Leucothrix mucor DSM 2157: one gene and its partner. The protein of the gene in region 1 interacts with the protein of each later gene in a pairwise test. Links are inferred from orthologs where the notes say so. Each region holds a gene or a part of one and is shown on either strand. Other genes may lie near its edges. The genes, in order: LEUMU_RS0120355 and aceE.

Region 1 (3,327 bases):
TGAACCGCGTAATGGCACATCAAATTGAAAGTGCGCCAGCGTGACGCTCAGTAGCATACTACCCATGCCTAGAATAAAGTAGGGGATCAATTTACCCGCCAGCATTTCACTCATGCGCAGTGGCGTAACCATGAGCGCTTCCATGGTGCCGCGCTCCCATTCGCGAGCCACCACCATGGCGGTGAGCAGCGAGCCGATAATCGTCATAATTACGGCAATAACGCCCGGCACTAAAAACAGTCGACTGGATAACGCGGAGTTAAACCAAACCCGCTGCTCAATACCAACCGGCTGACTAACGCTGATTTTTTTAAGCTCGGCAAAGTGCGTCAGCCACGCCAGCCAAACGCCTTGAATATAACCGCCGGTAATATTGGCTTGGTTGGAGTCCACGCCATTCACGATGATATTCACTGGCGCGCTTAAACCAGCCTGCAAGTCGGCCGAGAAGTTATTGCGCATCCACACAATGCCATCAATTTGCCGTTCGCGGATCGCTTGCTCAGCTTCCTGAATTGAATTAAAGGTGATGGGATCAAAGTATTCGGAGCGCGCAAAAGAGCCGGTGAGCGATTGGGTAATGATGTCGGGTCGCTCTGCCACTACGCCAATGGGAATGTGCTTAGCATCCAGCGAGACGCCATAGCCAAAGATATACAGCAGCACGACGGGCAAAATAAACGCGATCGCAATACTGGAAGGGTCGCGCACAATTTGCCAGATTTCTTTGCGGATCATGCCCCGCAAGCGCATTGTGGATTCGCCGCTCATGCTGTTGCCTCCCGTGCTTTTTGGGCGTCGTGATTCACTAAATGGATAAAGGCATCTTCCATGCTGGGATCGGGTTGTGCCTCGCTGCGTGCCAGGTTTTTCATATCCAGCGGGGTGCCAGCGGCCAGAATTTTACCGGCTTCCATAATCACCAAATGATCACAGTAATTGGCTTCATCCATAAAATGGGTGGTAACCAAAATGGTAACGCCGGTTTCAGCTAAATGGTTGGTACGCTCCCAAAACTCCCTTCGAGCCAGAGGATCAACGCCAGAGGTTGGCTCATCCAAAAATAAAATATCCGGCTCATGCATCAGCGCTGCAGCAAATGACATGCGCTGTTTGTAGCCGAGTGGCAGTTCGCCCGCATTGGCGCTTTGATAATCTGCCAGTTCAAAAGTATCCAAGGCCCATTGAATGCGCTGCTTTTGATGTTTGCCGCGCAAGCCGTAAGCGCTGGAGAAAAACTTCAGGTTCTGCCGGACGGATAAATTGGTATACAGGGAAAACTTCTGCGCCATATACCCAATGCGTTGACGGGCACTGGCAGCGGCCACGCGTAAATCTAATCCCGTCACTAATACCTTACCGCTACTGACCGGCAGCAGGCCGCAGAGCATACGAAAGGCCGTGGATTTACCCGCGCCATTGGCCCCCAGTAAGCCAAAAATCTCACCCCGCTTGGCGCTAAAATTAATGTCATTCACTGCAATGAAGTCGCCAAAGCGGCGCGTCAGGTGTTCCACGTCGATCACAATGTCATCGGCGGAGCCACCAACCGCATTGGCTGCGCTTGCCTCTTGTGGTGGCAGCGTGAGTTTCACTTTTAAGTTGGCAATAAAGGCATCTTCAAAATGAGGCTCTACTTGCGCGATAGTGGCTGTCTGCTCGGTGCCTTCTGTCACTTCAGGTGGGAGTTTAATCTCGCTGGCCGTAGTGATTTTATCCATTACTACCCGTACGCCTTCGCCTTCAATTAGTGCATCCAGTACCTCTGGTACGCGGCTTAGGCGTTGCTGCAAGCTACGGTGCGAGATGCCATCGGCTTCAATATGAAATACACGGCCCTCCAGTGGCTTGCTTAAATCCTTGGGTGTGCCCTGCATTAGCAGCTTGCCTTCGTGTAATAACACAATGTCGTTACAACGCTCAGCCTCGTCCATATAGGCGGTGCTAACCAGTACGCTCATGCCTAATTCGTTGACTTGGTTGTAAATAATCGCCCAAAGTTCACGACGAGAAACCGGGTCAACCCCAACGGTTGGCTCATCCAGCAGTAATAACTTAGGTGCGCGCAGTAGGGCGCAAGCCAGCCCCAGTTTTTGCTTCATGCCGCCCGAGAGTTTGCCTGCCAGGCGCGTAACAAATGGGCTCATGCCCGTCATTTGCATTAGCTCATCGTAGCGGGCTTTGCGCTGATCATAAGGGATATGTTGCAGGTCGGCGTAGAGATCGAGATTTTCCTGTACGGTTAAATCTTCATATAAACCAAAGCGCTGCGGCATATAGCCCAGCTGGGATTGCACGGCGAGGGGATCATTATTCACATCAATGCCCATGGCTTCGATGTGCCCGCTATCGGGGATTAGCAGGCCTGCAATCAGCCGCATCAGCGTGGTTTTGCCCGCGCCATCTGGCCCGATCAAGCCCGTCACCTCGCCGGGTTTGATCTCAAAGCTGACCTGATCTAAGGCGGTTATCTGGCGGGCTTTGCTGTCAAATAGCTTGGTCACCGCATCCAGCCGGAGAATGGCATCGCTCATTATGACTGTCCGCAGTGCTTAGTGCCTTTTTTCTGCGAGGCCGGTGGCTGGCTAATATCAATGCGCACCGTGGCTGGCATCCCCAGTCGTAATTCATCAGCAGGGTTACAGGCAAAAATGCGGGCGGAATACACCAGTTTAGTGCGTAACTCGGTGGTTTGAACGGTTTTCGGTGTGAACTCAGAGGTTGGTGAAATATAGCCAACCCAGCCCTCGTAAACTTTATCAGGAAAGCTGTCGGTATAAATCTTTGCGGGGCTACCCAGTGCCACTTTGCCAAGCGCTGGCTCAGGGATGTAGGCGCGTACCCAAATCGGGTCCATCACGGCCAGTGTCATCGCGGGAGTTGAGGGAAAGGCCATGCTGCCTTCTTCTAAAATTCGATTGCGAATCACGCCATCATTGGGCGCGAAGAGTTTGGCATTTTCCAGTTGTTGATTCACCAGCGAAACATTCGCCTGATAGCTTCTAAGCAAAGACTCTGCCGCTGCAATATCTTCTTTGCGGTTGCCACTTTGCATTAAAATTAAAGCATGTCGAACGGCTTCTGCTTGGGCCTTGGTGGATTCTGACAGTGCGTGTGCTTTATCTAAATCATCCGGCGTTACCATGCGTTTTCTGGCGAGTGGAATCAGTCGCTGATAGCTGCTGGCGGCGACGGAAGCTTGCGCTTGTGCGGCATGGTACTCGGCGCGTAATTTTTCGATTTCTTCGCTGCGAGCACCGGCTTTTAACTTATGCACGGTTTGCGTTTGGCCTTCGACTTGCGCTTCGGCTTCAATTAATTGCGCGT
Region 2 (3,512 bases), 2.5 Mb from region 1 along the record:
GATCAATACCGTTTACCTCCAGAGATTTGGGGTCCATATTAGCCCCCTCAAACGGTTCTATGTGCCAGTTCAGCGTTTTCCAACGGTAAAGGTCGCCATTAGCGTCTCGACGGATAAATACCGCCGCCATTTCTAATAGCGCATCTGTTTTGTGGTTAAAACCTCCGGTTTCAAGGTCAATCACTACCGGCAAAAAGCCTCTGAAACGCCCTGCGAGAGGGTAAATTTGGGATTCTTCAGTCATACTATCAAGCTTACAGTAATGCTAAATAAAATAACACAGGATTCATTTTCTCTGGGTTAATTTAACAATTGTTAAAACGGCCTTGAATTTATTCTTCCCTCGTAAGTTACTGTTTTTAAAATTGATATTTTTTAAGATTTTTTTTCTAGGATAAATTAAAAATCACTGCTATGCTAGATTCGCAACCTAACATGAGGAGAGACCTTATTATGACGATCAATAACCCAGGAATGGATATTGACCCGCAGGAAACGGCTGACTGGACAGAATCGATCAATGCGATCATCGAAGCAGAAGGCGTTCAACGTGCTCATTTTATTATAGAAAAATTGATCGCTACCGCGCGAGTCAATGGTGCCAACCTCCCGTATTCTTCAAATACTGCTTATATCAATACGATTCCTACCCACCTTGAAGAGCCTATTCCGGGCGATCAGGCAATCGAAAGCCGTATTCGTACTTACATCCGCTGGAACGCTGCCGCGATGGTTGTTCGCGCAAACCGTAAGAGCTCAGAGCTCGGCGGACACATTGCGTCGTTTGCCTCATCCGCAACCCTGTATGATGTAGGATTTAACCACTTCTGGAATGCACCATCTCCAGAACACGGTGGTGACTTAGTATTCTACCAAGGCCATATCACGCCAGGTATCTACGCGCGTTCATTTATGGAAGGACGCTTAAGCGAAGAGCAGCTGGATAACTTCCGTCAAGAAACTGGCGGCAATGGTCTCTCCTCTTACCCTCACCCATGGCTGATGCCTGACTATTGGCAGTTCCCGACCGTATCAATGGGTCTGGGTCCAATCAAGTCTATCTACCAAGCGCGCTTCATGAAGTATCTGCAGCTGCGTCATCTGGCAGACACTAAAGACCGTCGCGTCTGGGGCTTCCTCGGTGATGGTGAAGTCGATGAGCCAGAATCACTAGGTGCTATTTCTCTAGCCGGTCGTGAGCAGCTGGACAACCTGACCTGGGTTATCAACTGTAACTTACAGCGTCTGGATGGTCCGGTTCGTGGTAATGGCAAGATCGTACAAGAGCTTGAAGCTATTTTCCGTGGCGCAGGCTGGAACGTGATTAAAGTCATGTGGGGTTCTTACTGGGATCCGCTATTGGCTAAAGACAAAGACGGCATTCTGCAAAAACGCATGCTGGAAGTAGTTGATGGAGAATTCCAGAACTACAAAGCTAAAGATGGCGCGTATGTACGTGAGAATTTCTTTGGTAAATACCCTGAGCTGAAAGCCATGGTATCTAAAATGTCGGATGATGATATCTGGCGTTTGAACCGTGGTGGTCACGATCCTCACAAGGTATATGCGGCATATCATGCGGCAGTTAACCACAAAGGTCAGCCTACCGTTATTTTGGCACACACTGTAAAAGGTTACGGTATGGGCGCTGCGGGTCAGGGTCAAAACCGCACACACAGCCAGAAGAAGCTAAACGAAGAAGAGATGATGGACTTCGCAAAGCGCTTCAACATCCCAATCAGTGATGAAGATGCAGCTGCAGCAAACTACTATCTGCCTCCGATTGACAGTGAAGAACGTCAGTACATGCTGGCTCGTCGTAAAGAATTGGGTGGTTCGATTCCGGTTCGTAACACGACTGCGGCACCACTGAGCATTCCTGAGCTGGATGTATTAGCACCAATCTTACAAGGTTCCGGCGATCGTGAAATGTCTACAACAATGGCATTTGTACGTATTCTGACGATCCTGACGCGTGATAAGAAACTGGGCAAACACATCGTTCCAATCGTCCCTGACGAAGCCCGCACCTTTGGTATGGAAGGTATGTTCCGTCAGTTAGGTATTCACTCTTCTGTAGGCCAGTTATACGAGCCACAGGATAAAGATCAGGTTATGTTCTATAAAGAGGACAAATCCGGTCAGATTCTGGAAGAAGGTATCAACGAAGCAGGCGCATTCTCCTCATGGATTGCGGCGGCAACGTCATACAGCGCGCACGGCGTAAATATGGTTCCATTCTATATTTACTACTCCATGTTTGGTTTCCAGCGTATTGGTGACTTGGCTTGGGCAGCAGGTGACTGTCGTTCACGTGGATTCTTGATTGGTGCAACCGCAGGTCGTACGACGCTGGCGGGTGAAGGCCTGCAACATCAGGATGGACACGGCATGGTTCAGGCTGCGCTGATTCCTAACTGTATTAGTTATGACCCAACCTTCTCTTATGAGATGGCGGTGATCATTCATGACGGTATGCGCCGCATGTATGTGAATCAGGAAGATATCTACTACTACATCACTGCAATGAACGAGAACTACCAGCAGCCTGCGCTGCCTGAAGGTGCCAACGAAGGCATTCTTAAAGGTATGTACTTGTTCCAAGGTGGCGGCAAGAAGAAGAAGAAGGTTCAGTTACTAGGTTCCGGTACGATTCTGCGCGAAGCCATTGCTGCAGCCGAGATTCTGAGCGAAGAATGGGGCGTGGACTCCGATATCTGGAGCTGCACAAGCTTCAATGAATTGGCTCGTGAAGCGAATGATGTTGAGCGTTGGAACCGTCTGCACCCACTGGAAAATCCAAAAGTGCCATACGTTTCTCAACTGCTGAAAGGCCATCGCGGCCCTGTGATTGCGGCAACGGATTATATCCGCCAATATCCAGAGCAAATTCGCCAATGGGTTCCAGCGCGTTACTCAGTACTGGGTACAGATGGTTACGGCCGCAGTGACACTCGTGTTGAATTGCGTCGTCACTTCGAAGTTAACGCAACCCACATCGTGGTTGCTGCACTGAAAGCCTTGGCAGACGAAGGCACATTGCCAGCCGCTAAGGTTGCTGAAGCGATTGAGAAGTACGGCATCGACGTTGATAAAACCAACCCACTACACGCCTGAGGAGATAATTATGTCGATTAAAAACATTGTTGTACCCGATATTGGTGATTTTGATGAAGTTGAAATCATCGAAGTGCTGGTGGCGGTCGGTGATCGCGTTGAAGTTGAGGACTCGCTGATTACGGTTGAGTCTGATAAAGCTTCGATGGAAATCCCAAGCTCAGATGCGGGAATCGTTAAAGAAGTAAAGGTGAGTGTCGGCGATAAAATCGCAGAAGGTAGCCTGGTTATTACTTTGGAAGTGGATGCAGCAGCTGACGCTGCGCCTGCGGAGGCTCCGGTGGAAACACCAGCCCCTGCGGCGGCACCTGCTCCGGCTCCAGCCGCCCCTGCACCAGCAGCTCCGGTTGCTGCGGCAGCGCCAGCTGGCCCGGTTGAAGTGTTAGTACCAGACA

What was found.
Region 2: the proteins of LEUMU_RS0120355 (region 1) and aceE interact in binary tests that used the Escherichia coli proteins (3 or more experiments, as listed by UniProt). The link is inferred for Leucothrix mucor DSM 2157 from one-to-one orthologs.

The regions. Positions count from the first base shown.
Region 1 is NZ_ATTE01000001.1:4,464,984-4,468,310, forward strand. What follows is about bases 152-3,150. They hold LEUMU_RS0120355 (ATP-binding cassette domain-containing protein), read right to left. Parts: upstream 2,535-3,150; coding sequence 768-2,534; downstream 152-767. Other genes in these bases: LEUMU_RS0120350 (ABC transporter permease), read right to left, coding at 152-771; LEUMU_RS0120360 (HlyD family secretion protein), read right to left, coding at 2,534-3,150. In the rest of the region: more of LEUMU_RS0120350, read right to left, coding at 1-151; more of LEUMU_RS0120360, read right to left, coding at 3,151-3,327. UniProt on the Escherichia coli protein: Part of the ABC transporter complex YbhFSR that could be involved in efflux of cefoperazone. Probably responsible for energy coupling to the transport system.
Region 2 is NZ_ATTE01000001.1:1,920,611-1,924,122, forward strand. Bases 134-3,317 are described here. They hold aceE (pyruvate dehydrogenase (acetyl-transferring), homodimeric type), read left to right. Parts: upstream 134-453; coding sequence 454-3,117; downstream 3,118-3,317. Other genes in these bases: rnt (ribonuclease T), read right to left, coding at 134-244; aceF (dihydrolipoyllysine-residue acetyltransferase), read left to right, coding at 3,128-3,317. Outside these bases: more of rnt, read right to left, coding at 1-133; more of aceF, read left to right, coding at 3,318-3,512. UniProt on the Escherichia coli protein: Component of the pyruvate dehydrogenase (PDH) complex, that catalyzes the overall conversion of pyruvate to acetyl-CoA and CO(2).